4 regions of the Paenibacillus sp. P46E genome follow, and region 1 is predicted to be linked to each of the others. Evidence: a T-box and tRNA genes for the amino acid it is inferred to sense, from the RefSeq annotation. Region 1 holds a T-box; the other regions hold tRNA genes.
The links. The T-box of region 1 lies ahead of leuS (leucine--tRNA ligase). A T-box ahead of a tRNA ligase gene usually reads a tRNA of that ligase, here a tRNA-Leu.

Region 1 (8,071 bases):
GATTGTAATGGCTTCGACCCTCTCACTTCGCCTCGTCCTGCTCGTTGCTGTGGTTAACACCCTGTGCCAGATGCTGGAGAGCAACGTCATTTCGCCGCAGGTGGTCGGAAGGCGGCTGCATCTGCATCCGCTGCTGATTATTTTTGCACTGCTGGTAGGTGGGGAAGTGGCCGGAATGATCGGTCTGATCCTGGCTGTACCGGTATTTGCAGCCGGCAAAGTAGTGATTCAGTATTTTCTCGCGTATTATATACGGCGAAAGCCGGTCTAAGCCGTTTTATGAGGGCGTATCGCTCACAGATTGCTGATTCAGGCACCCGCAAGCGGAAATCATTGACTCTAACTGCTTCTTTTGTATATAATGTGGGGAACATTACTGATTAATAATCAGTAAGCATAGCAGTGCGATGAAGAGGAGTATTAATTCGTGAGACCGTTATAGCAGAGAGCCGGCGCAGGGTGCGAGCCGGTTAACGGAGAAGAATGAACTCACCTCGGAGTAATGGTGTTAAGCCGCAGGGTCTGCAAGCAGAAGCTTGAAGCCCGCGCCTGAAGCGTCGTCGATTCACCCCCGTTACCGGGTGTCAAAGTGAGTGGCCGGGTAAAGAATATTCAGCCGCTAACTAGGGTGGTACCACGGGAATTCAAACCTCTCGTCCCTAGCGATAATACGCTAGGGATGGGAGGTTTTTTTGCGGTATTGGGGCCATATCCAGCGGAACAGCGAATCCTGAGCTGATTCTTGGACTTTGCTGCCCGTCAGGTAAAGCGGGTCATCTCTGCATTAGAATTTTGCAGGGAAGAGGAACGGAAAGAAATTTTGGAGCTGGAGCAACGATAGTGGCCGCCCGAGAGCTTTCCGTAGGAAAGCTTGCATCGTAAGCATAAGCTATTCTCGGATTTCTACCTCGAAGAGCAGTTCCAATCAAGAAATCCGAGAATAACAGCGGGCGGAAGCCCAAACATTTCTGGTAGTAACGAATACTCCCTGCTTTTTAATGTAGGCAACAGTTTAACTAAGTAAGCAACACTCCAAGGAGGAGCATAAGATGAGCGACAACAAAGCAGCAAGCACAACAGCCCCCACAGGCTACCGTGCCCAGGTGATTGAGCCGAAATGGCAGAAGTTCTGGGATGAGAACAAGACGTTCAAAACAGGTGAAGAGGTTAACAAGCCAAAATTCTACGCACTGGATATGTTCCCGTATCCTTCAGGCGCAGGGCTGCACGTAGGCCACCCGGAAGGCTACACGGCGACAGACATTGTCTCCCGCTACAAACGGATGCGCGGCTACAATGTGCTGCACCCGATGGGCTGGGATGCCTTCGGACTTCCAGCAGAGCAGTATGCGATGGATACCGGACAGCATCCGCGCGAGATAACGGTGAAGAATATTGATAATTTCCGCCGGCAGATCAAATCGCTGGGCTTCTCCTATGATTGGGACCGCGAGATTAGCACAACCGATCCGGAGTATTACAAATGGACACAGTGGATTTTTATCCAGCTGTACAACCGCGGCTTGGCCTATGTGGCAGAGGTGTCGGTCAACTGGTGTGAAGCGCTGGGAACGGTTCTGGCAAACGAAGAGGTTATCGACGGAAAAAGCGAGCGCGGCGGCCATCCAGTGGTCCGCAGACCGATGCGCCAGTGGATACTGAAAATTACGGAGTACGCTGAACGCCTGCTTGAGGATCTGGAAGAGCTGGACTGGGAAGAAAGCATCAAGGATATGCAGCGCAACTGGATTGGCAAGTCTACAGGAGCTGAAGTGATTTTTGCCATTGAAGGTCATGATGCCAGCCTGGAGGTATTCACGACCCGCCCGGATACATTGTTCGGAGCAAGCTACTGTGTACTGGCACCGGAGCACAAGCTGGTTGATCTTATTACGACAGAAGAGCAGAAGGCGGCTGTATCGGAATACCGCGCCAAGGCTTCACGCAAGAGCGACCTTGAGCGTACCGATCTCGCTAAAGAGAAATCTGGTGTATTCACGGGTGCCTACGCCGTCAATCCGGTGAATGGTGCACAGGTGCCGATCTGGATCGCCGATTATGTGCTTGCCGGGTATGGAACGGGAGCCATTATGGCGGTGCCGGGACATGATACCCGCGACTGGGAATTCGCCAAGCAGTTTGGTCTGAAGATCGTTGAGGTGGTACAGGGCGGAAATGTCGGAGAAGAGGCTTACAGCGGCGACGGACCTCATGTGAATTCCGACTTCCTGAATGGTCTGGACAATAAAGAAGCAATTGCGAAAATGATCACCTGGCTTGAGGAAAAGGGCAGCGGCAAAGGGAAAGTGACCTACCGCCTGCGCGACTGGCTGTTCAGCCGCCAGCGCTATTGGGGTGAGCCGATTCCGATTCTGCACCTGGAAGACGGCACGATGAAGACGGTTCCTGTAGATCAGCTGCCGTTGCTGCTGCCGGAAGTGGATTCCATCCGCCCTTCAGGCACAGGAGAATCCCCGCTGGCTAATGTGACGGAGTGGGTCGAAACGATAGATCCGGAGACAGGCATGAAGGCACGCCGCGAGACGAACACCATGCCGCAATGGGCCGGCAGCTGCTGGTACTACCTGCGTTATATCGATCCGCGTAATGACAAGGAGCTGTGTTCACCGGAGAAGCAGAAGGAATGGCTGCCCGTTGACCTGTACATCGGCGGAGCCGAGCATGCAGTACTGCATCTGCTGTACGCACGCTTTTGGCATAAGGTTCTCTATGACATCGGTGTAGTGGATACCAAGGAACCGTTCCATAAGCTGGTGAATCAAGGCATGATCCTGGGGAATAACAATGAGAAGATGAGCAAGTCGCGTGGCAATGTCATTAACCCGGATGAAATTGTAGAGGCATATGGCGCGGATACGCTGCGTGTCTATGAGATGTTCATGGGGCCGTTGGAAGCGACGAAGCCATGGAATGAAAAAGGTGTGGAAGGCATTCACCGCTTCCTCTCCCGCGTATGGCGCCTGTTCGTGAATGAGGACGGCAACATCAGCGCGAAAATCACCCCGGATGGCGGTACCGACGAGTTCAAACGGACCTGGCACAAGACACTTAAGAAGGTCACGGAGGACTTCGAGCACCTGCGCTTCAATACAGCGATCAGCCAGCTGATGATCTTCATCAACGATGCTTACAAGCAGGAGACCTTGTCCTCCGAAGCAGCAGAGCATTTCGTACAAATGCTGTCGCCACTTGCACCACATATCGCGGAGGAGCTGTGGCAGCTGCTCGGTCATGAAGGCAGCATCAGCTATGTGGCTTGGCCGGCTTATGATGAAGCGTTGACTGTAGATGCTGAAGTGGAAATTGTTATTCAGGTGAATGGGAAAATCGTACAGCGTGCATTGATCCCGCAGGACATGAGTCAGGATGATATGCAGAACCATGCGCTGTCGCTTCCGAATGTGAAGGCAGCTGTCGAGGGCAAAACCGTGCGCAAGATTATCGCGGTTCCCGGCAAGCTGGTCAATATAGTAGTGGGTTAAGCGAAGAACGCAATTCTGCCCGCAGCAACGGAGTCATCCGTGCTGCGGGCTTTCTTGGTTTTGGCAGCAGGGTGCCGGTTCCATGCCGGTTGGAGGGATTCTAACGGTCGAGCGGCCCTTGAACGATGCCACCGAGACCGAATAAGGTGTCCAGCTTTTCGACATCTTCATCGAATTTATCGTGTGTGGTGAGGATCAGCTGCTCAAAAACCCCTTCCAGACTGGTCCGCAAATGGTTCAGTGCTTCCGCTGTAATGCCGCCGCGTACGGCGACCCGCTCCTGCAGCTCCTGCGGAGTGAAATTACCTTCGGTCAGCAGTTTCCCTGTGCCTAACAGCATTTCACCAGCGAGCCGGCCAAGCAGGACTTCATCTATGCCTGTAGCCTCAACAGCGGCTTCAATCCACCGCTCAAGAAAAAAACTGATGAACGCGGGACCGCAGCTGGAGAAATCAGAGGCGATCCGGGTATGCCTTTCCTGAATTTCCAGTGGAACCCCTATGAAAGACAGCAACTCCAGCAGCACGAGCCGATCTTGTTTAGTAAGCCTGCTGCCGAATATGCAAAGTGAAGTTCCGCTTTTGGCACAGTGGGTGATGCTGGGAATGATTTTGGCTATTTTGGACGGCAGCGTGGATTCCAGATGGTATAGCATCACTGGGCTGGTGATGGATACAACTATCTGCTCGCTCCGCAGGCAAGAAGAGATTTCATCGGTCAGGGATTTGAATTCCAGCGGCTTAACACAGAGGAAGATGATATCGCTTCCGTCTGCAGTTTCCCTGTTGCTGCCGATGATGATGTCAGGATGGCGTTTTTGAAGCTGTAGAAGCCTGTTCGGGCTGCGGTTGCTGGCCAGCACATCACATGGCTTAAGCGCACCCGAAGACAGGAAGGCGTCTATAAGCAGACTGCCCATACTGCCTGTTCCGATAAATCCCACCTTCATCTAGGGTACCCTCCTTTCAGTATGGCTATGGCCTTGCAGGAATACTCTTCGTTAAATGTATGCGCAGGAGTCTTGGACAAATGACAGGTTTCAACTGTATTTTTGAAAATATACGGGTGGATAGTTGGTTGCCATAAATTATATTTTACAGAGGAGAACAGGATATGAATAAAAAAGGAATAGCTTCGGTATTCGTTGCTGCCCTGCTTGGCGGTGGGTTGTATGGACGGCGGACCGGGAAGAGAATAAGGGCATCGGCGGCTGGGAGACGCTGAATGCCAGTATGGCGCAGACGCTGGGCACAGCGGACAAGCCGGGTACAGCAGTAGCCGCAGGTGGAAAAGATGAGAAGGGCATTGGGGATCAAACAGATGAACACAATAAGGGTGAAACAGCAGATGCCGTGGTAACAGGCGATGTGGCTGGAGGTACGGTGACAGGAGGAAGGCCGGCGGCAGGGGACAATGCGGCAGATTCAACTGGAACCGCAGGGTCCAGCGGAACAGCGGCAGCAGGGAACGGCGCAGCAGCCACAGCAGTTGCAAGTGAAGCAGCTCCTTCGGGGAGCACAGTATCTTCAGGACAGGCTTCCGCAGAAGGCAAAATAAATGTTAACACAGCGGATGCTGCTGCCCTGATGAATCTGCCTGGCATTGGTGAGAAGAAGGCACAGGCGATTATAGACTACCGCAGCAGCAAAGGGGCTTTTCGCAGCTTAGCGGATTTGGGCGGGGTGAAGGGAATCGGGCCGAAGATGCTGGAAAAGCTGAAACCGCTGGTAGCTTTTTAAACTAGGCGTGTAGCTATTACAGGTCTGATATTCATTAATCGGGCGTTCTATTTGAAGCGGAAAGGACAGGTTTTTCCGTATCCGATGTCCTAGTGAGACACCGCCGCAATATGCTACAATAATGAACAACTATCAAAGAGAAAGTGGAGATTGCTAATGACTGTAGCCTACCGCAAAAATTGGGATACTTACTTCATGGATATTGCCTGTATGGTCTCCACACGTTCGCGTTGCTCCCGCCGCCATGTCGGTGCGGTACTGGTACAGGGCAAGAAGCTGCTGGGCACGGCGTATAATGGCGCCCCAATGGGTGTACCGGATTGCTCAGAAGCAGGCTGTATGGTCTCGGAGCAATATGAACGTGAAGTGGTTAATGGCGTGGAGACGATGGTGATGAAGCAGCGCTGCATCCGCACCATTCACGCTGAACAGAACCTGCTGCTGTTCACAGACCGGAGCGACCGGGAGGGCAGCACTGTCTATGTCACGGACGAACCCTGCTGGACCTGCGCCAATATGCTGGCCAACAGCGGAATTGTAGAGATTGTCTATCTGCGTCCTTACCGCAAAGATATGGAGAAGGTAGAGGCCATGCTGGGCTCCAAAGGCATCATCTTCCGGCAATTGGAGAATTATGAGCCGCCTAAGGAAACGATGATCACCGTATCGGAATAACAGGAAGCCGGCCATTAACTGAAATAAAGATAAGCATCAGGGGAGGAACCTCTGTACACGCGATTGTTGCGTATGCAGGGGTTCTTTTTTGGTTGCATCCGCATGTAAGAGTCACAATTCGCCTACGGCTATGAGAACTACAATATACAAGTATGAGGAGGAATATGGATGAAAAAAAGGCCGCTGTTAAGCTTTGCAGTGTGCTGGGTCGCGGGCAGCGTGGCGGGCTGCTTGTTTTCCGGGTATGAGCTTTTAATGTACATAGCAGGTTGTCTGCTGCTGCTTGCAATCGGTGCCGTCGGCGGGAGAAGCGGGTGGAAAATCGCCGCAGTGCTAGGGTTGTCACTGGTTGCGGCGGCCTTCTACTGGGAATGGAATGAAGGAAGAAATGTCAGCCTGCTTCCGGGTGCATGGGAACAATTGGGGACAGAGCTGAATGAGTCTTATGTAAGCGCGGAGGGAGTAATCGTATCCCCTGTGGAGCGGGATGGAGACCGTGTGAGCTTTACGGTGAAGCTGTCGCGGATGGGGCTGAGCGGAACCGGTAAACAAGCCGTTGCGCAGAATCAGCATGCGGACCGGGAACCGGGAGCAGGTGTGGCAGGCGAACGGATCGCTGTGCAAATCAAGCTTCAGGCTGAGCAGGAGATTGTCGTGGCTGCCGGATGGAAGAGAGGAGACCAGGTAGTTATTCTGGGTGAGCTGGAACAGCCGGGGGAGGCGCGGAATTTCGGCGGTTTTGATTACCGCTCCTATTTGCTGACGCAGAGAATTCACTGGCTGCTTAAGGGAGATGGTACAGCAAGTGTACAGGCTTCGCCTCCTGCATCCTGGCATCCTGCCAGCATTCTCCGCTGGAATGATACGGTACGGGCTGCCCTTGGGGCGGAGATGGACCACTTGTTCCAGGAGCCGCATGCAGGATACATGAAAGGCCTGGTTCTGGGCATACAGGACGATTTGGATGAGGAAACCTTCAAGCAGTTCTCACAGCTGGGTCTGACGCATATTCTGGCGATCTCAGGAATGCATGTCGCGGTGTATGTCGGCGTGATCTTGTTCATCCTTAGACGCTGCCGCCTTACCAGAGAGACAGCCCTCACTGTCACTCTGCTACTAGTGCCTGTGTATGTACTCCTGTCCGGTGCCGGGCCATCCATTGTACGGGCTGGCATCATGAGTATGATTGCCCTGCTGGCTGCCCGGTTCGGCATGCTGAAGGACGGGATGAATATTCTCGCAGCAGCGGCATTGATTATGCTGATCTGGAATCCGTATCTGCTGCTTAGCGTAAGCTTTCAGCTCTCTTTTCTCGTGACGGCAGGACTCATGATCTATGTTCCTCTGGTGAACCCGCTGCTGCGAAGACTACCCCGCTGGCTGGGCGGTGCCGTGTCGGTTACACTGATTGCACAGCTGGTTTCTTTTCCGCTGACTATCTACTACTTTAACCAGTTTTCATTGCTCTCCTTCGCTGCTAATTTGGTATTTGTCCCGTTTATTACGTTCCTGGTCCTGCCGATGGGGACACTTGCGCTGCTACTTAGCCGGCTCTGGGACACGGCTGCCGGTGTAACCGCTCATGTTGCTGAACTGCTGAATGATGCCACATTTCGCGCTGTGGAGTGGACAAATGGATGGTCCGGGGGCGTAACGATCTGGAGTTCTCCTACTTTGCTGTGGATGGGGTTGTATTATGGCCTCCTCTATGGTGTGCTCTATACCATGCAGCAGCGTACAGAAGCGCGGCTGGCTCCACAGGCCATGGAGGATGAAACGAAGCCGTTGGCGGAGTTGGATCAACCGGCGGATGACAGAGGAATATGGCGTACAAGGATATGGAGCGGAGCCGGGAGTAATGCGGAACAACTGCTCTTTCAGATGCCGGACTCCTTGCGATGGAGTGGAAGGGCTGTCCTAATTGGTATAGCTGCAATGGTTCTGCTGCTGTATAGGGGCTATCATCCGGAACACCTGGCCGGTGCCGGACGGGTGAGCTATCTGGATGTTGGACAGGGCGACAGTATTTTGATCACTACCCCAGGTGGAGCCCATATTCTTGTGGATGGTGGAGGCACTGTCAGCTTTGGCAAAAAGGAAGCATGGCGCGTCCGCCGCAGCCCGTTCGAGGTCGGAGCCAAAACCCTGCTGCCG
Region 2 (8,071 bases), on a different contig from region 1:
CCTGTACCACTGGACCGAGGCGGACGGCGATACTGCCCATTGGAATCTCAAACTGAAGAATACCCGGCATCTGTGAGCTCATGGCAAAATGTGCAGCAAGCAGCATGAAGCCAATGCCTATCCCCCCGAGAATACCGCCTCGCAGCAGTGCTCTCTCATCATTCGTATGCCGGGCCAGAGGTACCAGTACGGCTTGTGCCATGCCCAGATTAAAGGCAGTGTAGAGAAGCGGCGACATCCAGGCGCTAAAGGGGCTGTGATCTGTCGGCAGAAACAAGAACCGGTCTGCGCCGGGGACGTCCAGCGTATTAAAAATTATAATTAGCGACAGAGTAAGCATTAACGGCACAACCAGACTGTTGATCTGCAGGATGCCTGAAATCCCGCGCTTCAGCAGCAGATAGGACCCGAGAATTGTCAGCAGGAGTCCTGCCTGATAGGGCATTCCGAGATGCTCCTGAAAAATAGCTCCTGCCCCGGCCAGCATAATGCTGTTGACGCCAATCAGGATGATCATCGTGAACAGGCTGATGCTTTTGCCGACACGCTCACCGAAGAGGTGGCGGTTGAAATCCTCATAAGAGTCTGCTTTGATGCGCTGGCTGATAATCATCATTTTGGTGCCGAGCCAGATGAACAGGGCCGTGGAGAGCAGGATGGTGAGCACGGCCCAGTGTCCATATCTTGTGAAGAACCGCAGGATCTCCTGGCCGGTGGCGAATCCGGCACCTACAATGGTGCCAATATAGGTGAAAGCGATTTGCAGAGTACGGACATGGGATTTCATGGCTCCCCTCCTTAATTGTGCTGCAAAGATAAAAAATGGCTGTGCCAAAGGATAGCCTTGTGCAGTCCATATAGTACAGGTTATGATGATGAGCAGAAGGACATGACTTCCGCCTAATGCTTATATAGGATTATTACAGTGGAACGTATGGAATTATAAAGGGTAATGGAGGTTCAAAATCATGGAATTATTGAAACAACGGATTTTGCAGGAGGGGGTCGTCCTTTCTGATCAGGTGCTGAAGCTGGATGCGCTGCTCAACCACCAGGTTGATCCTATGCTGACGATGGAAATGGGACGGGAGTTTGCCGGGAGATTTGCTGATGCTGGAGTTACACGGGTGGTTACCGTGGAATCCTCGGGTATTGCCGTGGCATTTGCCACCGCTTACGAATTGAAGGTGCCGCTGGTATTTGCCCGCCGTAAAAAAACGCTGTTAGCTGATCCGGATGCACTGTGCGAGAGAGTGCCTTCATTCACCAAAGGCATTGTTACAGACATCATGCTCTCCCGCCAATTTATCTCTGCGGATGACAAGGTGCTGTTCATTGACGATATTATCGCAAACGGCGACGCCGCACGCGGTCTCATCAAAATCATTCAGCGCTCCGGCGCCGAACTGGTCGGACTCGGTGTAGTTGTGGAGAAAAGCTTCCAGGCCGGAGCCAGAACCATTAGAGAACAGGGTATACGTCTGGAGTCACTTGTCCGGATTATGTCTCTTAGTGAAGGAACCATTGTCTTTGACGAATAAAGGGTGACAATTAGAGGAACTTAGCCTATTTTTTTAACAACTGCTTTTCACTCTATAAGTTTTCCTTTATAATAAAAATTAGACATGAGAGAGGAGGCGTCACAATGGGGAAAGAACCGGTGACAGAGCAATTTTTTATTGATAAACTAACCGAGGCCAAGGATCATTTCGAGCGTGCGCTGGATTGCAAACATACGGAATTCGACGACCTGTATCCCTATATGATTGAACATCCTCAGTTTTTCTGGTACAAACGTTACGTCGCTTGGTCTGAACTTTTGACGATCACAAGTTTGTGTGAAGAATTGTCCTTCAATTGGAGACAGAAATTCACTGATCATCAGGTGGAATATCTGGAACAACGTGTGATGTCCGCTAAAGTTCTTGACTTCTGGTTTGAGAAGAATGAAGCGCTGATATAGAACTTCATAAGATATAAGGTTAGAACTGCAAGTAACTAGACCCGAATGATTACTCATTGGGGTCTTTTTCACGGGTGGATAAGGCTAGCAATGTGTTGAAAGGAGACTTGAACTTCATGATTAGTGACGAACAGCTGGATGCCTACCGGATTTCCGGTGAGAAGATCCGTGTTGTACGCGATGCACTGGAGAGTAATGATGTAAAAGGTATTGTGCTCGCCTGGGACGAGTCCCAGGTGATGATACGCCGTCCCAATAAGCGGATAGTGAAGCTTGACCGCAACTATGTGTACCAGCCCTTTGCCGAACCCAGACAAGAGCCGGAGAACGTATAATGTATAAACCTAGCAAGAACAGCCCCCTCCATAGCGGAGGGGGCTGTTTCTTATGATAAGTACAGGACTTATATGGATAACGCCATCTGTTCCACAGTATCTTCCCGGGGGAGAACGGTTAGCTCAGGTGTCAGGCCGAGGTAAGCACGCATCCGCAGCATCATTTCATTACGAAATCCGGGCCAAGGGATATTCATCTCGCCGGTATATCCACGGCAGGAATACTGGGCCTCTACCCCCCGTTGATCTTGACGGATGGTCGTGATCTTCAGATGATGCGAGGTAAGCTCCCGGGTGACCTCCTGGAGCATCAGCGAGGTCTTCTTCGTTGCACCGGATACCAGCTCCATATAGAGCTGTGGTGTCTTGAATAATCCGCTCTTGCCGATGACCCGGCAGTCGCGTTCAAATACTTTATGAATGAACGTAAGCAGCAAATAGCTTCTGACAAGGGACTTTTCGTCTTTGGTTATATCTTCGGGGATTGTTGGTGTAGTTAGTGGATTTCTCTTGGTAGTCGCCATATAAATCACCTCATTTATAGTATGCGAACCTTTGTTCTCATTATACCCCGAATACGTAAATAAAAGCAATATTTATACAGAAATTTATGTATTAAAAATGATTACAAAAAAATATTGACTCAGGCATCATCGAATGGTATGATCTATCTTGTGACTGCGAAAGTAAGTCATTGAATATGCGGTCATGGCGGAATTGGCAGACGCGCTGGCTTCAGGTGCCAGTGATAGCAATATCGTGGAGGTTCGAGTCCTCTTGACCGCACTACGGTTTACGCAAGCATCCCTTCTTTTGAAGGGATGCTTGTTTTTTTATGCCCGAATGACCTCACATTGTTTAGGAATGCGGAGCCGAAGGCAAAACCAGCGGTTCATGGATACCCCTCCAAGCTGCCGGCACCAGATCCTGACCGGAACAGTAAATGGTCTGCAGATAGCGGCTTAACGGAGTGAGCGAATACGCTACAAGCACCTCTTTGATCTCGGAGGGCTTTGCCGGAATCGACGGCCCATTCTCTATCATGAATAGCCCAATGGGCAGCAGCATCTTACAGCTCTTGCGGTAGGACATCCGGTGCGGGTATCGTGGAGAGCTCCCGGAGTCATATTTGGACAACCGGATATGATCGAAGTGATCCGTTAAGAGCTTAAGGGCATCCAATTTCAAAATGGCAAAGGTCTCTCCTGGTTCTCTGCGAGAGTACATAGCTGCCATGGACATACAGTCACGTTCAGTTGGCCAGAGGAAGACATGGCGGTCCAGACAGGCGCGGAACTGTTCAGCCGTTGTTCCTGCCTCCATAGCCTCGGGGGTGATTCGAAGATGGGAGTTCAGCACTGCATGCTGGCCGTTATAGACTGTCTTCCAGGCTTCAGTCCGGCGTATGCCGTTGGCATATTCGGGGTACAGCAAGGCCGATGCGAAGATCCCATCCAAGGCAGCCATACCTTGCAGATTACTTGCTCTGGTAAAATGATACAGTGAGGCTCTCAGCGGACTTTTGGTAATGGCAGCAATGATACAATGGTTCATAGTTGTTTTTACCCTTTTCGGTTGATTGAACTTCTGATATTTTTAGAACAGCAGTATAACAGGCTGGAAGGATGATAAGCAAATGAAGATCGAAGCGTTAAGTCAGCACAGAAGAGACGAGTTTTTGGACTTTTGCCGGAAGCACCGGCCGGATATTGATGATTCCTTTTTATATGAAGAGCAGCTTGCCGGGTTTGAACTGTCGGAAGAGAACCCCACCTATGTGGCGGTAAATGAGCAGGGAGCACTGGTTGCGGCCGCTTCGCTGATTTTGAATGACTATAACCGCAGAGGACGAAAAGGCCGTTTTCGGATTTTTCAGGCGGATACCGCTGAACCCGAAATTTACCGGAAGCTGCTGCAAGCCATACTACCGCATACGGCAGGTTTGGATAAGCTGGATATATTTGTGCCAACGGTTAATGCAAGAGAGACGCACAATATGCTAGCTGCCGGCTTCGCTGTGGAGCGCTATTCCTATTTGCTTGTCCGGAATGAAGAATCTGTTCCTGACTTCAGCTTGCCCACCGGATACGAAATTAAGCCCTTTCGGCTTGGAACCGATGAGTCTGTCTGGTGCGAGGTGAGAAATGCCGGTTTTGCCAAACTGAAAGGGAGCGAAACACCGGCCACACCGGAAATGGTAACGAATATGATTTCCCGCAAAGACTACATTGAAGGCGGCCTCATGATTCTTCGCCATAATGGTCAAGCGGTAGGCGTTGTCCGTGGAGCAGACGATGACTATGAAGGATCTCCGATCATGAACATTGGACCACTGGCCATACTTCCGGAGTATCAGGGTAAAGGGCTGGGGAGAATTCTGCTGAGAGCGGCATTGCGGTTCGCCAAGGAACAGGCCTATACGCAGACAGTGCTGTGTGTAAACGCGGAAAATGAACGTGCCAAGGCCCTGTATATTAGAGAGGGCTTCAAGCAGGTGGAGGCTGCGGCATGCTTCGCCTACGATTTGACAGCTAAATAGCAGAAAAGAGGAAGCGCCTGGGAAACCGGGCGTTTTCCTATTTCTTTTCCTTTTATAAGCTGAATATTTAAAATTCTTGGGTTCAACATTTACCTTTGAGGAAGGAGAACCTCTTTGTGTGTAGAAGACGACAGAATAACTAACGGGTTCAGAAAGGAACATGCCCATGAAAACACTAATCATAGTGGATGATGAGCCGTCGGTGCTGAACGGACTGCGGAACTATGTGAACTGGACAGAGCAGGGGATCGAGCTGATTGGAACAGCGGATGATGGGGATACCGGACTTGAGCTGATTAAGGAGCTGAAGCCGGATATTGTGCTGACGGATGTCCAGATGCCAGCGATGGACGGAATCCGGATGGCAGCGGAAGTGCGTGAGGTGCTGCCTTTTGCCAAGATTGTGTTCATCAGCGGGCATAACGATGCCGATTATTTGCGGTCTGCTCTCCAGATCCATGCGGTAGATTACCTCCTGAAGCCCATCCGCCGCAAAGAGCTGGTCTCTGTTATGAGCAAGGTTACAGAGTCGCTTGATGCGGAGGACCGGGAACGAGGCCGGGTAAAGGAGATGCAGGTGAAACTGGCCCAGAGCCTGCCGCTGCTGCGCGAGAGGTTTCTCCTGTCCGTCATCAGTGACAGCATCAATCCGTCGCATATCCGGGAGAAGCTGGAGTTCCTGGATTTGCCGCTGTTGTCTGCAAGCGATTACATGGTTGTGGTTATTATGATTGATGATGTGCCACAGGTGCTGGATACCCGGAGTGAACAGGATAAGCAGCTGCTGTCTTATACTGTGCTGAATATTATACAGGAGTTAATCGACAAGCAGATGCGGGGCATTACCTTTGAGAAGCAGCCTGGAGAATATGTGGGTATTCTGCTGACCCCGCAGCTGGAGGATGGAAATACAGAAGAGGCGGAGGAGGTTCAATCTCCAGAACAGGAGCTGCTGTTGCTGGCGGAATCCATCCGCGGCAATCTGCGGCAATGGCTGAAGCTCAGTGTAACCATCGGGGTAGGTGAAGGGGTGGACAGTCTGTCAGAGCTGCCATCGTCCTATAAACAGGCGAGAGGTGCAGCTGACCAGAAATGGTATCTGGGCAAAAATCGTATCCTGACAATGGATAAGCTGGAGTCTCGAGATTATCTTCGGTACCGGTACGAAGCAGAGTGGGGTGAACGGGTGCTCTCGGCATTGAGATCCGGGGACTGGGAGCGAACGTTGAATGAGCTGGAACAGATTTTTGCACGGCTGGAGCAGAATCGGCGGCATGGCTCACGTTATGCACAGAACGTAAGTCTGCACCTGATCTTACAGTCCGGGCAGGTCATGCTTGAATTGAATGGTATGACAGAAGAGTGGGAGCAGAAGGAAATGGAAGCCTGGAAACAGGTCATGCGCCAGGAAACGATGCGGGATTTGCTGCATTATACCGCTGAATATCTGCAGGAGGTATGTGAGTACTCTCTTTTGAAACGCAGTGGAAAGTCCAGTGAGGTTATTGAACGGGTCCGTCTGCTGATCGGGCAGAGATATGCGGAGAATTTGAGCGCATCCGACATCGCCGAAGGTGTATATCTAAGCCCGACCTACGTCCGGCTGTTGTTCAAGCAGGAAACCGGAGAAACCCTATTTGAATATCTGACCAAGGTGCGTATTGAGCAGGCTAAACACATGCTAAAAAATCCGCAGAATAAATTATATGAGGTCTGTTATGCGGTGGGCTATACCGATCCCAGCCACTTCAGCAAGCTGTTCAAGAAAATAACCGGAAGTACACCAAGCGCATTCAGAGAGCTGCATAAATGAGTACGGCGTCTGAAGTCTTACGGGTGCGATCCAGGAAGACCGGGAGGGCTGTACGATGAAAAAAGCCTGGGCCTATCTGACCGGTTTGGGTCAGGGAATACTTGCTGCAAGAAAATGGCTGTTTGCCTATGTACTGCTCATCCTGCTGCCGGTTTCTATTATGCTGGGCTCCTTTTATCAGCGTTCCAATGACATTCTGGAGAAGGAAGTGACCCGCACGATGCAGCTCACTCTGAAGCAGGCGGGCATGAATCTGTCCTATAAGCTGAACCATGTCCGCGACAGCAGCAATTCCGTCTTCATGAACCAGATTCTGTACGACAATTTGCTGCAAAAAGACAACATTACCGACCAGCTGGTGCAGATCAAGGAGCTGCGCAACTTGGCCGAAACCGCTCAGGAGAATCAGGATATCTTCCGTCTGCGTTTTTTTGCCGATGCTTCCCGGATATATGGCGGTGACCGGATAAATCTGTATCCCTTAGCGGATATGGATCAATACCCCTGGTATGAAGCTGTAAAGGAAGCTGGCGGTGGGATCGTCTGGACGGGGGTTTATCCTGAAATTTATAACGATTATGGAGAAAAAAATATTTTCTCTGCCGCCCGTCTGCTGCGTAACCCGCGGGACTACGAGGAAATTGTTGGCATTCTGGTGATGGATATATCCGAAACTATGATTCAGGAGATTGTGTCAGAGCTTCATTTCTCGGACAAATATGCACCGTTCCTCCTTGACGGAGGGGGGAAGCTGATCTATGGAACAGATGGACCGGATCAAGGTGCGGTTCCTAATACAAAGGCAGAGGCAGGTTCGGGACAGACTGTGAACCACCTTCCTGAAGAACTGCTTAACGGGATCAGCCATACGGAAGAAGGCATTATAAAAAGAATCATTGGCCGTGATCACGTGAATGTAGTATACACCACTATTGGGACAACAGGCTGGAAGCTGGTGGCTCAGGTGTCGGAAGCGGAAATCTCGCACCGCGCCACGGCGCTAGGCCAGTTCACCAGTATAGCCACTCTGGCAGGAATTACGGTGATGTTTCTTGTTCTGGTGTTTGTGCTCCTGATGTTCATGATCCAAGGCATGCAGCGCCGGGTGCAGATGATCCTGCGGATGATCCGCAAGGAGGGCATCGGGTGGCTGGAGGATCGCCGGTCGATGCCGGACGGGGATTTCCGGCTGCTGGAGCGCAGCGTTGATCATCTGATTCATAAGGTCAATCACCTGATGGAAGAGTCTTATCAGGCGAAGATGCAGGAACGGGAAGCCCAGCTGAGGACGCTGCAGGCACAGATCAATCCGCATTTTCTCTATAATGCCCTGGATATGATCAACTGGTCGGCCATCTCCCATGATGCGGAGGATACCAGCGAGATGATCGAGGCGCTAGCACAGTATTTCCGGTTAAGTC
Region 3 (8,071 bases), on a different contig from region 1:
TCGCCGTATTCGCTCCGGGCCTCCCGGCCGAGGGCAAATTTGGCCCCGGCCAGAAAGCCGATCAATCCGTCGCCTGTACAGTCCAGATACAGCCTGCTCTTGAACGTGATCCGCCGCTCCGAAGCCATCATCCAGCCTATCACGGCAGTGATCATCCGGTCATGCTCCGGGCCTTCAGCCTGTACCTCATGAACATCTGTATTTAGATACAGTGAAATATTCTCTTCAGCTTTGACGGCCTCCAGCACAACCAAATCCCATATATAAGGATTGCCTTCGGGGTTCCGGTACTGGTTCTCGATGAACAGCTCGCCCATTATGCCGGTTTCGCGGGCATATCGGTTCGTACCATGCGCAGTTGCTCCGCAGACCCAGACACGCACTTCACTGCTGGAGTTGCCCCCGAGCATGGGACGGTTCTGCACCAGCGCCACCTTTTGTCCCAGTCTGGCTGCTGCGATTGCCGCACATACCCCGGCCAATCCGCCCCCGATCACCGTAATGTCATTGTGCACTAGCTCCTGCTTCATCCCTTCAGCACCTCTTATCGGTTGATATTTGAACATATCTATAGTTTCATAATGGATCTGCCGCTTTACTTTTTAAATGCATGTATTTATCATTTAGCATATACTTTATTTCTGATCAAAGAGGTGGGGCATGGAACTGCTGGACCATATTTACTGGAGGCAGAAGAGGGAGTTTGCGCTTCCGAGCGACCGCTATGATACATGGGTGGTTTTTGCTGTTGAGGAGGGTTTGTTCCGCTTCGAGATTGGCAGGCACTCGGGGGAAGCTGGATTTGCAGATCTGGTGGTCTGTCCGCCGGGAGTCCCCTTCATCCGGGAAACGGTCACGCCGCTGACCTTTCATTATATCCAGTTCACGGCGGATGCCGGGTGCCAGCTTCCTCCGGGGCTGCTTCATTTGAATGACACGAAACGGCTGAGCTCCACTTATGCCTATCTGCGCCAGCTTGCCGAGGACAGCAGCCCAGAATCGTTGGGATGGAAAACGCACCTCGTTGCGGATTTGTGGCAGCTGTACCATATGGAGAGCAGAGAGGCCGCAGGGGTGGGCAAATTTACGGAAGATGCCCTGATGGCGGATGCGGCAGCGGCCATTACTGCACAGGCCTGGGAACCGTTAAGTCTACTTGACACCGCACGGAGCCTGGGACTAAGTCCTGTGCAGCTGACTAGGCGGTTCCGTGAAGCGTTCGGGGAGACGCCATCCTCGTACCTGAAATCCATCCGTCTAACCAAAGCACGCACGCTGCTGAAGGACAGTGAGCTAACCCTGGCACAGATCGCCGAACGCTGCGGCTATGAGAACGGATTTTATTTAAGCAGAGTGTTTACGAATGCCTCTGGAATGAGCCCGGCAGAGTACCGGAAGCGGCACAGGGTATAGAGTGGAGGTTAGAAGGCGATCTTTAGACTTATATAACAGCACATCACATCACAAAAAACCTTCCGTATCCGCCTCTATGCTGGGGCGTCTCGCGGAAGGTTTTGCTTGTTCAGCATGCTCATGAAGAGCTGCAGATAGACATTTTGTAAGGACGTTTGACTTTATGAAGTCTATCGCCTATGCATTATACTGCGCCTGATACAGGCGGCTGTAAGTGCCTCCGGCATTTACCAGTTCCTCATGGCGGCCTTCCTCGGAGATGCCGTCCTCGTTCACGACGATGATCCGGTCAGCATTTTTGATGGTTGTCAGACGGTGGGCGATCACAAGGGTTGTCCGACCAATGGACAGGTCCGCCAGCGACTGCTGAATCGCGGCTTCCGTCTCCGTATCCAGTGCCGAGGTCGCCTCGTCCAGAATCAGGATCGGCGGATTCTTCAGGAACATCCGGGCGATGGCGAGCCGCTGCTTCTGCCCACCGGACAGCTTCACGCCGCGTTCACCGATTACGGTATCCATACCGGCAGGCAGGCCGTTAATAAGTTCTTCCAGATGCGCCCGTCTCGCTGCCTCCCAGATTTCCGGCAGCTCGGCATCAAGTTTGCCGTAGGCGATATTCTCGCGGATGGTGCCGGAGAAGAGGAAGACATCCTGCTGTACAATCCCGATTTGCTTTCGCAGTGCATTCAGCTTCATGCTGCGGATATCGGTTCCGTCAATGGAAATATAGCCGCCAGTCACATCATAGAAGCGGGGCAGCAGGCTGCAAATGGTGGTTTTACCTGCGCCGGAGGGCCCGACGAAAGCAATGGTCTCACCTGCATTTACCTTCAGACTGATGCCATCCAGCACCGGACGGCCCGGATCATAACCGAAGCTGACACGGTCAAAGACGATATCTCCGCGTAGGGAGTGGACATCCACAGCGCCGGGCTGATCGGCGATATCGGGCTCTGTATCAATGACCTCAAGGTAGCGTTTGAAACCGGCAATGCCTTTTGGATAGCTCTCAATGACAGCATTGATCTTGTCAATCGGCCGGAAAAAGATATTCGACAGCAGAATAAACGCAACAAATTCGCCAATCTCAAGCTCACCCTGAATGAAGAACCAGGCACCGCAGACCATCACGACGATCGTAATCAGACGGGTCATCATATAGCTGACCGACAAGCTTTTGGCCATCAGCTTATAGGCCATAAGCTTGGTCTTGCGGAACATCTGATTGTCGACAGCAAACAGCTGTTTCTCATACTCCTCATTGGCAAAAGATTGAACCACGCGGATTCCCCCGACATTGTCCTCAATCCGGGCATTGAAATTGCCCACATTGCCGAAAAGCTGGTGATACGTGGAGGTCATGTTACGGCCAAAATGGATAATGATCCAGGCCATAAGCGGAACAATGATGAAGGTAATAACCGCCAGCTTGAGATTGATATCGGCCATCAGGATAAATGCACCCACAAGGGTCATCACGGCGATGAACACATCCTCCGGCCCATGATGCGCCACCTCGCCGATATCGTTCAGATCATTTGTAATCCGGCCGATCAGATGACCGGTTTTGTTGTTGTCAAAGAACCGGAAGGATAACTTCTGAATATGATCGAACATTTTTTTGCGCATATCGGTCTCAATGTTGATCCCCAGCATATGTCCCCAGTAGGTTACGATATATTGCATTGCGGTATTCAGCGCGTAAATAGCCATCAGGGCGATGCAGGCGATCAGAATCAGCGGCCAGTCCTGCCCGGGCAGCAATTCGTCGATGAATTTATTAACCGCCACTGGAAATGCCAGCTCCAGCAGGCCAGCTCCCACCGCACAGGTGAAGTCGAGAATAAATAACTTCTTGTATGGACGGTAATAGGAAAAAAAACGACGCAGCATCTCTTATTCACTCATTTCTGTATAGTGGTGTCCCTCTGTTGAGAGTCATTCTCAATAAGAACCTCATGTTAAGGATACTAAAGAGGGTGAAGTGTTTTGTCAACGGAAAGATATTTTAAGTGGAGAACGAAACAGTACCTGTGTATTTTTGTCTAATCACCCAATCCTCAGCTGCACTATGTACATAGTGTAGTGTATACAAGTTTAAAGGAGGAGTTAATATGAGTGAAAATGGAAGAGGATACGGTGCATTTACTTCAACTGGCGCAATTCTGGTACTGTTTATCCTGCTCGTTATCATTTCTAAATCCCTCTGGGTATAATTAGTGTTTTGTCGCTAAACGTAAAGCCAGTCCCTCAGACTGGTTTTTTTAATGTGTATAGCGGAAACTTTGCCGGAAAATTTGTGCAGACCCTTCCTGGAGCGGATATAATGTAACAATGTGATTATTACATAGAACAGCCCTTTTACCCGGACAAGCTTTTGGAGTGTAAGGGTGAAAGACTATAATCGGGAGGGCAACATGAAAGCCAAACATCAAGATGCTGCATTACCGGAACTGGGCAAGGCCCGGCCGGACAAGGAAGCCAGCCGTATTCTGCTGATCGTGGGGATTATCTGCGTCGCTGCGGCTCTTCGGGCTCCCTTCACCTCCGTTGGACCTTTGCTGGGCATGATCCGTGATGACCTGGGATTGTCAAATACTCTGGCGGGAGCGATTACCACGTTACCGCTGCTGGCATTTGCTGTGCTGTCACCTTTTGCGCCACAGCTGGCTCTGCGGTTTGGCACCGCCAATGTTCTTATGCTGGCTATGCTGGCCTTGTCCATGGGCATTCTGATCCGTTCGGGTTCTGGAACGGCTATGCTGTTCACAGGCACAGCGATGATCGGGTTGTCTATCGCCGTCTGTAATGTACTGCTGCCGGGACTGATCAAGGGAAGATTTCCGGAGAATATCGGACTTATGACCGGAGTTTATACCCTATCCATGAATATCTGTGCGGCGGCTGCATCAGGCATCAGCGTCCCGCTGGCGCAGCATGCCGGATTCGGCTGGCGGGGGACACTGGCGATGTGGTTTGTCGTGGCCGCGCTGGCGACACTGTTCTGGATTCCTCAGATGCGGAATATGACAAGGGGCAGCAGCGAAGGTAAACGGCAATCCTCTATTCAGCTCTGGCGGTCTCCGCTGGCCTGGCAGGTTACCTTGTTCATGGGGCTGCAATCGCTGTTGTATTACGTGCTGATTGCCTGGTTTTCCGTGATATTGGTTGAACGGGGGATGACCTCCAGCCATGCGGGCTGGATTCTTTCTCTCATGCAGCTGGCCCAGCTGCCGTTTACTTTTTTCGTGCCCCTTTGGGCGGGCAAAATGAAAAACCAGCGCAGCCTGGTGCTCATTACATCCATTCTTTTTATGATTGGGATTCTCGGAGTCTGGCTGGGCAGCAGTGGCTGGATGGCAGTTTGGGCTATCTGCATCGGAATTGCCGGCGGGTTTGCCTTCGGCCTCGTCATGATGTTCTTCAGTCTGAGGACCCGCAGCACACAGGAAGCCAGCGGGCTGTCCGGTATGGCCCAGTCTGTAGGGTATCTGCTCGCTGCAATGGGTCCCGCCCTCTTCGGACTGCTGCATGACGTGACCCATAGCTGGAACGTGCCGCTGGCATTACTTGCTGTGGCAAGCATTTTACTGTTCATAGTAGGACTTGGAGCAGGCAGCAGCCGTTTTGTGGGTGACAAGAGATGAACTCAATGAAGTTATCCGGTAAGTGCGGTGAGGACGCCGTACAAGCTGAACAGGATCAGAAGCAGTGATGAACAGAGGTTCAGCCAGCGGGTGAAGGAGGCAGGAAGTTTGGCGCAAGTCCAGTACATTGTGGCGGTGAGCAGCAGCCACCAGCAGGTGGAGCCAATCGCGATACCCGCAGGCAGAAACCATGAAACTCCGATCGACGTTCCAAGTGAAGCCGAGAGCGCTGCAAAGCTCAGGATCGTGGCCGGATTGGTCAAAGTCAGCAGGAAGGATGACCCCAGACAATAGAGGATGCCCCTGTGGCTGGCTTCAACCTTAGACCTGGCCATGACGGGCAGCAGACCTCTGATGCCCAGATAGCCAAGAAACAGACTGCCCAGCAGCCGGAGTGGCAGAGCATATGCAGCAGTGAATTCATTCACTATCCTGAAGCTGGAAACGGTCACCAGGGCATAACCCGCATCCGCCAGAGCAATCCCTAGACCGGTGGCAAGACCTGCCATGAATCCCTGCTGCAGAGTCCTGTTCATACATAGCAGGGACATAGGGCCGACTGGAGCAGCAACGACGAAGCCAAAGCCGATACCGCCAAGGAGGGCACTCCAGAGAATCATGGCGTACGTTCCGAAGGAGGGAGCGGGATATTTGAGGTTTCTTTGACCGTTCCCAAAATAATGGTAGTGCGGGTGCGGACAATGCCCGGCAAGCTTTTCAGCTCTTCGCTGATAATCCGGTCTAGGTCACTCGTCCCCTGGCAGCGCACCTTCATAATATAGTCATCATCTCCAGCTGTATGATGGCATTCCTGAATCTCCGGCAGCTTCTGCACCAGCTCCAGAAAAGCCTTCCGGTGCGCAGGGCGCTCCAGCGAGACCGCAATCATCGCCCCCAGGCCGTAGCCGGCGGATTCAGCATCGATCAATGAGGTGTAGCCTTTAATCACGCCTTGTTCCTCCAGCTTCCGCACTCGGTCCGCCGCTGCCGGCGAAGAGAGGCCTAGCAACCCGGCCAATTCAGCCCAGGTGATTCTTCCATTATCCATAACAGCCCTGATAATTTTGTAATCAATAGCATCCAAATAGATCATCCTTTCTTTATTAAGTATTAAGTATAATTTACTTTGGATAATAAACTATTTCAAGTGATATTGTGTATAATAAAATACGGAATCCGCTATTTACTTTAACTTAATAAGACATTCGTTCATAGCTCAATAAGCTCCAACAAAATTCTCTTGCAATTGATTAGAAAAGAGAGTATATTCTTATTTACAGCGATCAAAACGCTGGAATGCATAATGTGCGGTCATGGCGGAATTGGCAGACGCGCTGGCTTCAGGTGCCAGTGATAGCAATATCGTGGAGGTTCGAGTCCTCTTGACCGCATCATCTTACAAATATGGTTCGTAATTGCTTAGGCAATTGCGGACCTTTTTTTACGTACTCTTTCATATGTCATTCACACCAGAAGCATCTTTTCCGAAAAAAAGGTATACTAGGATTAGTTTCAGTCCCCACTTTCACAGAGGAGGCTCTATCACTTGACCGACATACTCTTTAAGCATCTGTTTTTGCGGTCCTCTATAGGGTTCGCAGTAGTCTCCACGAAAGACGGCACCATGATTATGGCGAATCCCGCGCTCTGCAATATGTTCGGGTATTCGGAAGCGGAAATGATGAATCTCCGATACCTGGATATTGCGTATCCGGAGGATAAGCCTGCTGCTGATCATGATATGATCATGCAATATTTGCTGCGCAGTCCCGGTGCGGCTATAGATAAAGAGAGACGTTTTGTGCGCAAGGACGGCAGGATCATCTGGATTGCATTACATATTTTTTTAACATTTGATGAGACAACCAGTGCTCCTCTTCACCTAATCGCCGAATTGACGGAAATTACAAGCCGTAAGCTCGCCGAGAAAAAGATTGAGGAGGACCGGCTGCTCTATAATCTGATTACGCAGAATACACCGGATATGATTTCCTTTGCGGATGCGGACGGAACGGTACGCTACGTGTCTCCATCCGTTGAGAAGCTGCTTGGTTACCCGATGGAAGAGGTGATCGGCAGGAAAAGACCGGATTTCTATCATGAAGAAGATGTAATTGATATGACCGAGCACGGGAAGGCATATTCCGACAGTGATGTGTTTACCCGCCGGGCCCGGCATAAGGATGGGCATTATCTGTGGCTCGAAAGTTCATTTCAGGTGATGCGTGACAGCGAGGGGAATGTAGAGCAGGTACTGACTATTGCCCGTGATATCACAGAACGCAAGAAATATGAGAATATGCTGGCAACTGCTCAGGCGCTGGGCCAGATGGGTTCATGGGAATGGGATTCTCCAAGCGGTCAAATGACCGTTTCGAAACAGCTGCGGTTTATTTTTGATATGTGCGAAAATGGCGAAATCGGCACTCACAGCCATATCGATTATTTGCAGCTGTTAGCCCGCGTGGTACCAGAGGACCTGCTGCAGCTGCGGGTGGAGCTGTACAAGTCTTTGAAGTCCGGGGTTAATGGTCAATCGGTGTTTAGTATTGAGAACGACAAGGGCGAACGCAGGGTTATCTATACCTATTGGGAAGTTGTGCTGGATGCATCAGGTAGAACCTTGCAGATAAATGGAATTGTTCAGGATATCACCGAACGCCACCGGATGGAGGAGCAGCTTCGTGAGAGTGAGCGGAACTACCGGCTGATTTCTGAGAATTCATTGGATTTTATCTCCCGGAATACCACGGACAGCGAGGCTGCTTACCTGTATGCATCGCCAGTCTGCCAGCCCATGCTAGGATACACACCAGAGGAACTGGAAGGCTCGAGTGGCATGCAGTACGTTCACCCGGATGATGTTGACAGAGTTCATTCTTATCTGCAGAAGAGTATGGAGGGCAGCAAGCTGGAGCCGATTATTTTCCGCTTCTTGTGCAAGGATGGCTCTTACTTATGGGTGGAAACGACGCTGCGCCATATCAGTGCAGGCCCGGGTGGCATGGCTG
Region 4 (8,071 bases), on a different contig from region 1:
CTGACAGCGGCATCGGCCGCGCGGTGGCAATTGCTTTTGCCCGGGAAGGCGCGGATGTGGTCTTGTCCTATCTGCCCGAGGAAGAGAAGGATGCCAGGGAAGTGGTAAAGCTCGTACAAGAAGCCGGCCGCACCGCCATCGCGTTTCCAGGCGATCTGAAGGATGAGAAATACAGTGAACAGCTCGTGGCCGCCGCAGTAGACAAGCTGGGAGGCATTGATATACTGGCTAATATTGCAGGCATGCAGCAGTTCGTGCCGGAGATTGCAGACCTCACGACCGAGCAGTTCGATGCGACATTCAAAACCAATGTCTACGGATTGTTCTGGCTCTGCAAAGCGGCCCTTAAGCATATGAAGCCAGGCAGCACGATTATCAATACCTCATCGATTCAGGCGTATGAGCCTTCGCCGATTCTGCTCGATTACGCGACGACGAAGGCTGCAATCAACACCTTCAGCAAGTCTCTGGCACAGCAGGTGGCGGGCAAGGGCATACGCGTCAATGTTGTAGCTCCTGGACCGGTATGGACACCGCTGCAGGTTGCCGGCGGACAGCCGACGAAAGTGCTCAAGGACTTCGGCGCCAAGACCCCGCTTGGACGTCCGGGCCAGCCTGCCGAGATGGCTCCGGCCTACGTGTTCCTGGCCAGTCAGGAGTCGAGCTACATCAGCGGTGAGACGCTGAATGCCAACGGTGGCATGCCAACGCCGTAAACATTCTGGGAAATAGCCGGACCGCCCTTTGATCAGGGGCGGTCTTTATTTTGGGGAAGGCTATTACAAGTGAAGCCGGACTCCTTTCGCCAAAGCCGAATACCCTCTCGTTCATCCGAATAAAATATATCATTCGCAGTTCCGGATAGAGAGGATGGTCATATGCAAATTCATGTTGTGCAGTCAGGTCAATCCCTGTATGGTATTGCGGAAGCCTATGGAGTAAACGCAGATGAGATTATCCAAGCCAATCAACTGTCTGCACCCGCCAGGCTGGTGGTCGGACAAACGATGGTAATTCCGATTACAGGTATGTATTACTGGGTACGGCCGGGGGACAGCTTATATAGTATCTCGCGAAGATTTGGTGTTAACATCAATACTTTAGCCTCTACCAATCAGTTATCCTTGAACAAACCCTTGCCCATTGGGCTTCGCCTGTATATCCCGCCTGGGCCTAAGCGGAATGCGGAGGTTAACGCCTATATTGAGCCGAGAGGGGAAGAGGTATCCCAGAGCTTGCAAAGTGCCGCAACAGAAGCAGCGCCCCATCTTACATATCTGGCTCCCTTCAGCTTCCAGGTTCAGCGGGATGGCTCCCTTGAGGCCCCGCCTTTGGACAATCTGGCCTCCATCGCCAGGCGGAGCGGGGTGACGCTGATGATGGTCGTGACCAATCTGGAGAATGCCCAGTTCAGCTCAGAGCTGGGGAGGTTTATTCTGAATGATCCTGCCATCCAGGACCGGCTGCTTACGAACATTATTCACACAGCGAGGCGGCTGGGTTTCCGTGATATCCATTTTGACTTTGAGTTTCTCCGGCCGGAGGACCGTGAGGCATATAATCGTTTTTTGCGGAGGGCGGCGGCCCGGATTCATCAGGAAGGCTTCCTGTTGTCTACTGCGCTTGCACCTAAAACAAGCAGAACCCAAGTGGGGGCCTGGTACACCGCACATGATTACAAGGTGCACGGTGAGGTTGCCGACTTTGTGATTATTATGACGTATGAGTGGGGGTACAGTGGAGGGCCGCCAATGCCGGTCTCCCCGATCGGGCCTGTCCGCAAGGTGCTGGAGTATGCCTTAAGCGAGATGCCGGGGTCCAAAATCATGATGGGGCAGAACCTCTACGGCTATGACTGGACCTTACCTTACGTTGCGGGCGGAGCCTATGCCAAAGCGCTAAGCCCCCAGGCCGCGATTGATCTGGCCAGAACCAGGAACGCTGCAATCCAGTATGACTATAAGGATCAGGCCCCGCATTTTGACTATACGGATGACTCCGGCAAGCAGCATAAGGTCTGGTTCGAGGATGCCCGGTCGATTCAGGTAAAATTCACGCTGCTGAAGGAGCTGGGCCTCAGAGGAATCAGCTACTGGAAGCTGGGGCTTCCTTTTCCGCAGAACTGGCTGCTGATCGGGGATAACTTTCTGGTTGTGAAAAGGTAGCCGGACCGTCAATAGTATTGGCGTTACACTAAAAGACACCTCAAGGGGTGTCTATTTAGTGTATGTTCACCTGCGCTGCAAGCTCAGCCGCTGTTTCCCATTAACCCCTTCAGTCCATTGAAAAAGGGTCTAATAGTCTTGATCATCCCGTAGCCCATCTTCATTACCGGCATCGCCTTCTGGATAAATCCAAGGAAGCGCAAACCGCCGCCGAGCCCTGACGCTAAGCCTGCGCCTGCTCCCGAGCCGCCCAGGAGTGAGCCGATAAGCGGCATAAATGCGGAGACTTCTGCTTTTTGCCGGCGGCTGGACCGTTTTTTACCGAATGCTTGGGTTGTACTTGTATGGGGTCTGGAGAGAATCAGTACGTCCTTTTCTACCCCGGTTATATAGCCTATATACGAACGTCCGTCATGAAGTGTAATGCAGACCGGCCGGCCCTTCAGCGCCTTGGCCCGCTTGCGCATTGTAGTTGGCTGTCCCATGTGTCGTTCACCTCTTCGCTCTATTTACTCCTATATTACTCAGGGAATGGCTTGGGGCTTGTGCGAATGGGAAAATTTCTTAGGGGAAAGGGGAGAGGACTGGAGAGAACTTCTATAGAATTAGGAAGTGAAGCACTGCAATTCAAGTCAAAACTGCATCAGCCGGCTCTGCTAAGATCGATAGTGAAAGGAGGGAGCACCGCATGTACGAATGGAATGAGATGGTGCAGCTCATGGTGGATTGGGTCGACGGGGATCTTGCCACAGTGCCTTCACTACTAACCATGTCGGAGCAGCTCGGATACTCGCCATATTACTGCACGAAGCAGTTTCACTCGCTGACCGGAATGACCCTGCGGGATTACATCTGGCAGCGAAGAATCAGCCGCGCCGCTCTGGAGCTGCGGGACACGGATGCCCGTATACTGGACATTGCCGTGAAGTTCGGATTTTCGTCACAGGAAGCGCTCACGCGGGCGTTTGTGAAGGCTTTTAAGATTACACCCTATGCTTACCGGAAGGAACCCAGGCCCATTCCGCTCGCGATTCGCTCTGAAGTGTTCTCCCCTTATCATTATTTGATCAAGGAGCGGGATAAGATGAGACAGGTGCATTTGCAGGAAGCGGAAATTAAGATCGAGCGCATACCGGCCCATAAGTTCATTGGGATCTGGGATGCTGAAGTATCGGACTATGGGCAGTTTTGGGGGAACGGGCACGATTGCGATGAGGTATCGGGAACACTGGAAAGTATGTCCCATCATACTCTGTCTGGACAGCTTGGCCAAACGGCGGGCTGGTTCTATCAGAACGGGCAAAAAGGGTACCTGTACGGAATCCCTGTAGCGGTGGACTATAACGGGGAGATTCCTGAGGGAATGCAGGTCAGAGAGATCCCGGAATCCGAGTACCTGGTCTTCTTCCACCCGCCCTTTGATTATCTGAAGGACAACGGTGAGGTGATGCGGACTGTCGAACAGGTAGCCTGGAGCTATAATCCGGAGAGTATGGGCTACCAGTGGGACGAGGATTCCAAGCAGGATTATCAGCGCCACTTCCCGGAGGGATACGGGTATGCAGTACTGCGGCCGGTGAAGAAGCTGCCCATTGAAGATTGAAGCCCGGCAAAAGGATTACTCGACAAAAGAGAAGCGTTCCTGCGCTTCTCTTTAGGTCTTTAAGTACACTATAATTTTTCAGCTAATGTTCCAAGTACTTCCTTAGCAAGTGTCTCTCCGCGAGATTCCAAAGCTGCCACTGTCTGAAGCAGTTCGGCTTGCTGTTCCCGCTGTTCCCGGGTCCATGACTGCTTAGAGGGACCGGATGTGACAGAAGCCGGATCAGTCATGCATTTATAAAAGCCTGCAAGCAACAAAGCGATCTGTGCGTACAATTCTGCCAGTTCGGACAGAACCCGAGATCCAGGACGGTCAACCAGCAGTGGCAGGGATTCTTGCAGGTACGCGGCAGCGCTTCTGCGGGCATCGGTTAACCCCATCATGCAAAAGTGGTTCACCCCCAGTCTGCGTGCAAAATCCTTGTCATTTGCGTTCCTATACCAGGCTTCCTCCAAGAGCCCTTCCTGCCAGGCCTCAAAAGCCTTGTAGCCAAGGCTGTAGCCGCTATTCCCGGCTGTATTCATCGAATCTACCTTGATTCTGAGCGAAGCATACAGATTATCTAATGCTGACGGGACATGCCCCTGACTGTCTATACGAACAAGCATGTAAGGCCAATGGTCCACGTTCAGGTAACCCTTGCTGACCTTCATGTCTTCCAGAAACTCCGGATCATTGCGGAGCTCCTCAAAGGTTTCATCGTCAAAATAACTGCGGCACAACAGAGTACCGCCAGCATCCAAATACCCGGTAATCACCCCCCATTCGGGAGCGACCCGCAGGTTGATGGCTATGGGAAGCTGATGATTACGCAGGCTCTCCAAGATGTTGTATTTTTCCAATCTGCGCTCTTCAGGATTCAGATGGTTGGCCCAAGTGGCAGTTAGCCCATAGGCGCTAAACGCCGGATCGGAGTAGTTATAAGCCACAAGTGCATCGGCCGAGCTGTAGTCCCACATAGGTGTAAAAGAAATTCTCCAGCACGCCCCCGACACGCCCATAATCTGCTCGTAGGTAGTATCCACTCCTCTTGCTGTCAGAGACAAAAGAAGTGCCCCAGCCCAGGAGCAGTCCATATCTCTTCCAAAGCCCAGCCGGCCTACCCCCTCTATAATGCAGTGCTCATGAGGAGATTCCGTTCGAAAAAGCCGGGTGCGGTCTGGAGTATAGTGAATCTGTTCACCTTCCGCACAGCTTACCGCATGAATACCTTCCTCATTCAGATATAGAAGCAGCAGGTAGTCGTTGCCATCATTGTCAATCAGACTTGGAAAAAGCTCGTGGCTGGCGGTAAGCTGTTTCCACTGAAAAAACGCATAATGCTTCATCTTGTTTAGTACATTGCGGCTCGCCTGTTCATTGCCGTAGGCGGCGAATACGATATCAAGCTCGCTTTGACTGGCAGCATAGCCTGTGGAATGAATATCAATAGTAAGCAGATTGTCGTTCAGCACATAAGTAGCATAGACTCCCGAAGGAGTCTCATATTTCAGGAGCAGCAGCTTCAGGCGGTCACTCTTGATGGATTCGGGAAAAGTTAACTTACTGACCGCAAGATTCAATCTGCTGCCGACAACGAATTGATTAACAAAATGGGTGACATCATAGGCCTCCTGGCCATCGGTATAGACAGCGCTAAGTACGACCAGCTTTTGGGGCAGCAAAATACTATCTATAGAGTGGCCCAATATGCTGGACAACAGTGGAAGCGTGGTGGTTTCGGGCAGTGATTTACCCGTTTCCCATTTGGAAACTGCCTGGGGACTAACATTTAGCTGTTCCGCCAGCTGTTCCTGTGACATGTGTTTTTCTTTACGGAGTCTGGCAATCCGCTTGCCTACTTGTTCGCTGCTGATCATAGTACATCTCCCAAGGTTCAATTCGACGTCGTAGGTCTATTATAATTCCATCCTCTTGAAAGAACATGGATTAGTGGTTGGGTAGAAGTGGAAAAAAGCAACCACAGGTTGAACAGGATGCTATGAACTGTATAACGGGAGGAGCCTCTCTTGGTTAGCTAGAACATGAACCGCTGAAAGAGCATTGTTCTGACTGGTAGCATCTGCTATATTCGTATAGGAAATCTTCGATTGAGATTCAGCATATTAAGGAGAATACATAAATGAAGAGAATTGCCTGCTCCGTTGGAATCTGTTTTCTTGTGGCAGCCGTCCTTGCATGCAGTGCTTTGAAGCCGGTACAGGTGTCTGCAGAGCGGAGCATCATCAGATGTTATTTGGATGGGCTGGAGCTTAGCCTGGAAACCTCCCCTGTGATTAAGGATGGGGTTACATATGTGCCTATGCGGGGGATTTTTGAAGCACTTGGGGCGACGATGCAGTGGGAGCCTTCCACACGGGTAGTTACAGCTGCCAAAGGAGATATAACAATCCTCTATCGCCTTAATGAAGGGGAGCTATGGGTAAATGGCGGCAAGAGCAGCCTGGTCATGAAAAGCATCACAGAGCAGTACCGTACGCTCGTGCCCCTCAAGCTGATCAGTGAAGCACTCGGCGTAAAAGCCGTATGGGTCCAGGCAGCAAAAGCTGTGTATCTGATCTCCAATCTGGAAGTGCCCCATCCTCAATTATCCTCAACGCTGGTACCGCCTGCTGCTGCAAAGGAAATGATATCCTTGCAGGGCGGGGTACGCTCGGGTTCCATATATGATGAGCGGCATCAGCTAAAAATTAGTGTGGAGCATTACGGCATAAAAGATAACCATCTGTACAGCTATCTCAAGATTACGAATAACAATAATATTTCTGCAGAGTTTAGTCTGGGTCCAAGTGATAAGAAAATTATCCGGACGATCAGCAAGGAAAAAGATCCCATGCCGGGTGTGACTCTGGCCAATTGTACAATAGTGACAGGTCATACTGTGAATGGTGTACCGATTCTGGCAGAGGACCCGAATTGTGTGAATACTAATCAGGCGCAGCAGTCTGTCTTCAAAGAGTGGCAAAAGAACAACAGCGGAATTTCGGTGTCAGGCAGCAGTCTTGTCTGGGTAAGAAGGTATGTACAAGACGCCGAAGGCGGATTGCACAATCTGGTTGTTCCCGCCAATTCAACGGAGGATCTGATTATTGTGGCTGCAACGGGAGGAGCAGGTCAGGTAACCTTGGAGGGAAGCTATCAATCGGGAAATGCCAGAGCAGAATTCCAGCTGAACTATGAAGCCCCACCCTTGCTTGACTTCGGGCAATATGAACTGATCTATACCATGCCTGTAAACTAGAGTATAGAATTCATTTTTTGAAAAAATGCTTGCTCTCCCGCCAGATTCATGATATATTACTTCTTGCGTTGCATTTCATTAATTTGCGGTCATGGCGGAATTGGCAGACGCGCTGGCTTCAGGTGCCAGTGGTAGCAATATCGTGGAGGTTCGAGTCCTCTTGACCGCATACTAACAAAAAAGCTTCTGTACTGCTCATCCGGGCAGCGCAGAAGCTTTTTTTTGTTTTCCTTTCAATAGGACAGCGCGGTTGAGGCTGAAGGGGACGAGGCCTGTTGCTTGCGGAACCCCGAGGGAGACATGCCGCTCAGCTTATGGAATACCCGGTTAAACTGAGAGAAGCTGTTGAAGCCGCACTGTTCAGCGATTACGGAAATCCTAAGCCGGGTGCTGATCAGCAGCTGCTGGGCATTGCGGATACGGGTCATTTGGATATACTCGGTCAGTGTAGAGCCGGTGACCGTCTTGAACTGATGTGATAAATAATAAGAGCTGATGTAGAACTCCCTGGAGATCGAATCAAGAGTGAGCTCGCTGTTGAAATGACTGTGGATGTATGCGGTGACCGAATATATTTTTTGCATGATGGAATTCCCCACTTCTTCGAGGACATAGCTGTTCCGCTCTCTTTGCTGGTACAGGGCACACAGAAATTGCTGAAACAAGCTGTGAATCAGTACAGGATTCAGGGGAGAAGCGCCATGTGACAAGGTGAAGATGGAGTTAAGAGGATCAAATACGGCTCTCCGCGACTCGCCATTCAAACGGTAGATCGGTACCTCCTCTCCAAAAGAGAGAAACATATTCTTGTAAGCGGTTTCTAAACCGGGTATATTTTTGGGCATCGCGAAGTTAATGATCAGCCTTTTGTGGGGCGGACCTACCGGGTATTGTGTCTTGTGCAGCCGGTGCGGACGAAGCAGAACGATATCATATTGCTGAAGGGCATACGCATTCCCCTCGATCATATGAGTGGCTCTGGAATCCATTAATATATGAATCTCGTAAAAGTCATGAAAATGCTGAAATTCCATATTGATGTTATGGGACCGCTGATCATAA

Region 2: it has a tRNA-Leu gene. The T-box ahead of leuS (leucine--tRNA ligase) is inferred to sense a tRNA for this amino acid. The anticodon was not compared.
Region 3: it has a tRNA-Leu gene. The T-box ahead of leuS (leucine--tRNA ligase) is inferred to sense a tRNA for this amino acid. The anticodon was not compared.
Region 4: it has a tRNA-Leu gene. The T-box ahead of leuS (leucine--tRNA ligase) is inferred to sense a tRNA for this amino acid. The anticodon was not compared.

The regions. Positions count from the first base shown of each region.
Region 1 is NZ_LVYZ01000045.1:84,208-92,278, reverse strand. It holds gene A3849_RS17360 (AI-2E family transporter) at 1-271, shown strand, start outside; T-box leader at 399-664, shown strand; gene leuS (leucine--tRNA ligase) at 1,050-3,503, shown strand; gene comER (late competence protein ComER) at 3,604-4,452, opposite strand; gene A3849_RS17345 (ComEA family DNA-binding protein) at 4,736-5,242, shown strand; gene A3849_RS17340 (deoxycytidylate deaminase) at 5,399-5,917, shown strand; gene A3849_RS17335 (ComEC/Rec2 family competence protein) at 6,086-8,071, shown strand, end outside.
Region 2 is NZ_LVYZ01000099.1:9,337-17,407, forward strand. It holds gene A3849_RS30125 (YkvI family membrane protein) at 1-787, opposite strand, end outside; gene A3849_RS30130 (xanthine phosphoribosyltransferase) at 969-1,541, shown strand; gene A3849_RS30135 (hypothetical protein) at 1,646-1,963, shown strand; gene A3849_RS30140 (hypothetical protein) at 2,080-2,298, shown strand; gene A3849_RS30145 (YhjD family protein) at 2,367-2,822, opposite strand; tRNA gene A3849_RS30150 (tRNA-Leu) at 3,001-3,084, shown strand; gene A3849_RS30155 (DUF7002 family protein) at 3,157-3,852, opposite strand; gene A3849_RS30160 (GNAT family N-acetyltransferase) at 3,935-4,837, shown strand; gene A3849_RS30165 (response regulator transcription factor) at 5,004-6,650, shown strand; gene A3849_RS30170 (sensor histidine kinase) at 6,706-8,071, shown strand, end outside.
Region 3 is NZ_LVYZ01000049.1:21,203-29,273, reverse strand. It holds gene A3849_RS18695 (FAD-dependent oxidoreductase) at 1-566, opposite strand, end outside; gene A3849_RS18690 (AraC family transcriptional regulator) at 661-1,413, shown strand; gene A3849_RS18685 (ABC transporter ATP-binding protein) at 1,591-3,306, opposite strand; gene A3849_RS33350 (YjcZ family sporulation protein) at 3,528-3,629, shown strand; gene A3849_RS18680 (CynX/NimT family MFS transporter) at 3,831-5,060, shown strand; gene A3849_RS18675 (LysE family translocator) at 5,072-5,680, opposite strand; gene A3849_RS18670 (Lrp/AsnC family transcriptional regulator) at 5,677-6,144, opposite strand; tRNA gene A3849_RS18665 (tRNA-Leu) at 6,368-6,451, shown strand; gene A3849_RS18660 (PAS domain S-box protein) at 6,607-8,071, shown strand, end outside.
Region 4 is NZ_LVYZ01000027.1:127,776-135,846, forward strand. It holds gene A3849_RS06445 (SDR family oxidoreductase) at 1-716, shown strand, start outside; gene A3849_RS06450 (LysM peptidoglycan-binding domain-containing protein) at 879-2,165, shown strand; gene A3849_RS06455 (LSm family protein) at 2,249-2,650, opposite strand; gene A3849_RS06460 (AraC family transcriptional regulator) at 2,854-3,768, shown strand; gene A3849_RS06465 (helix-turn-helix transcriptional regulator) at 3,837-5,627, opposite strand; gene A3849_RS06470 (copper amine oxidase N-terminal domain-containing protein) at 5,891-7,009, shown strand; tRNA gene A3849_RS06475 (tRNA-Leu) at 7,095-7,178, shown strand; gene A3849_RS06480 (helix-turn-helix domain-containing protein) at 7,243-8,071, opposite strand, start outside.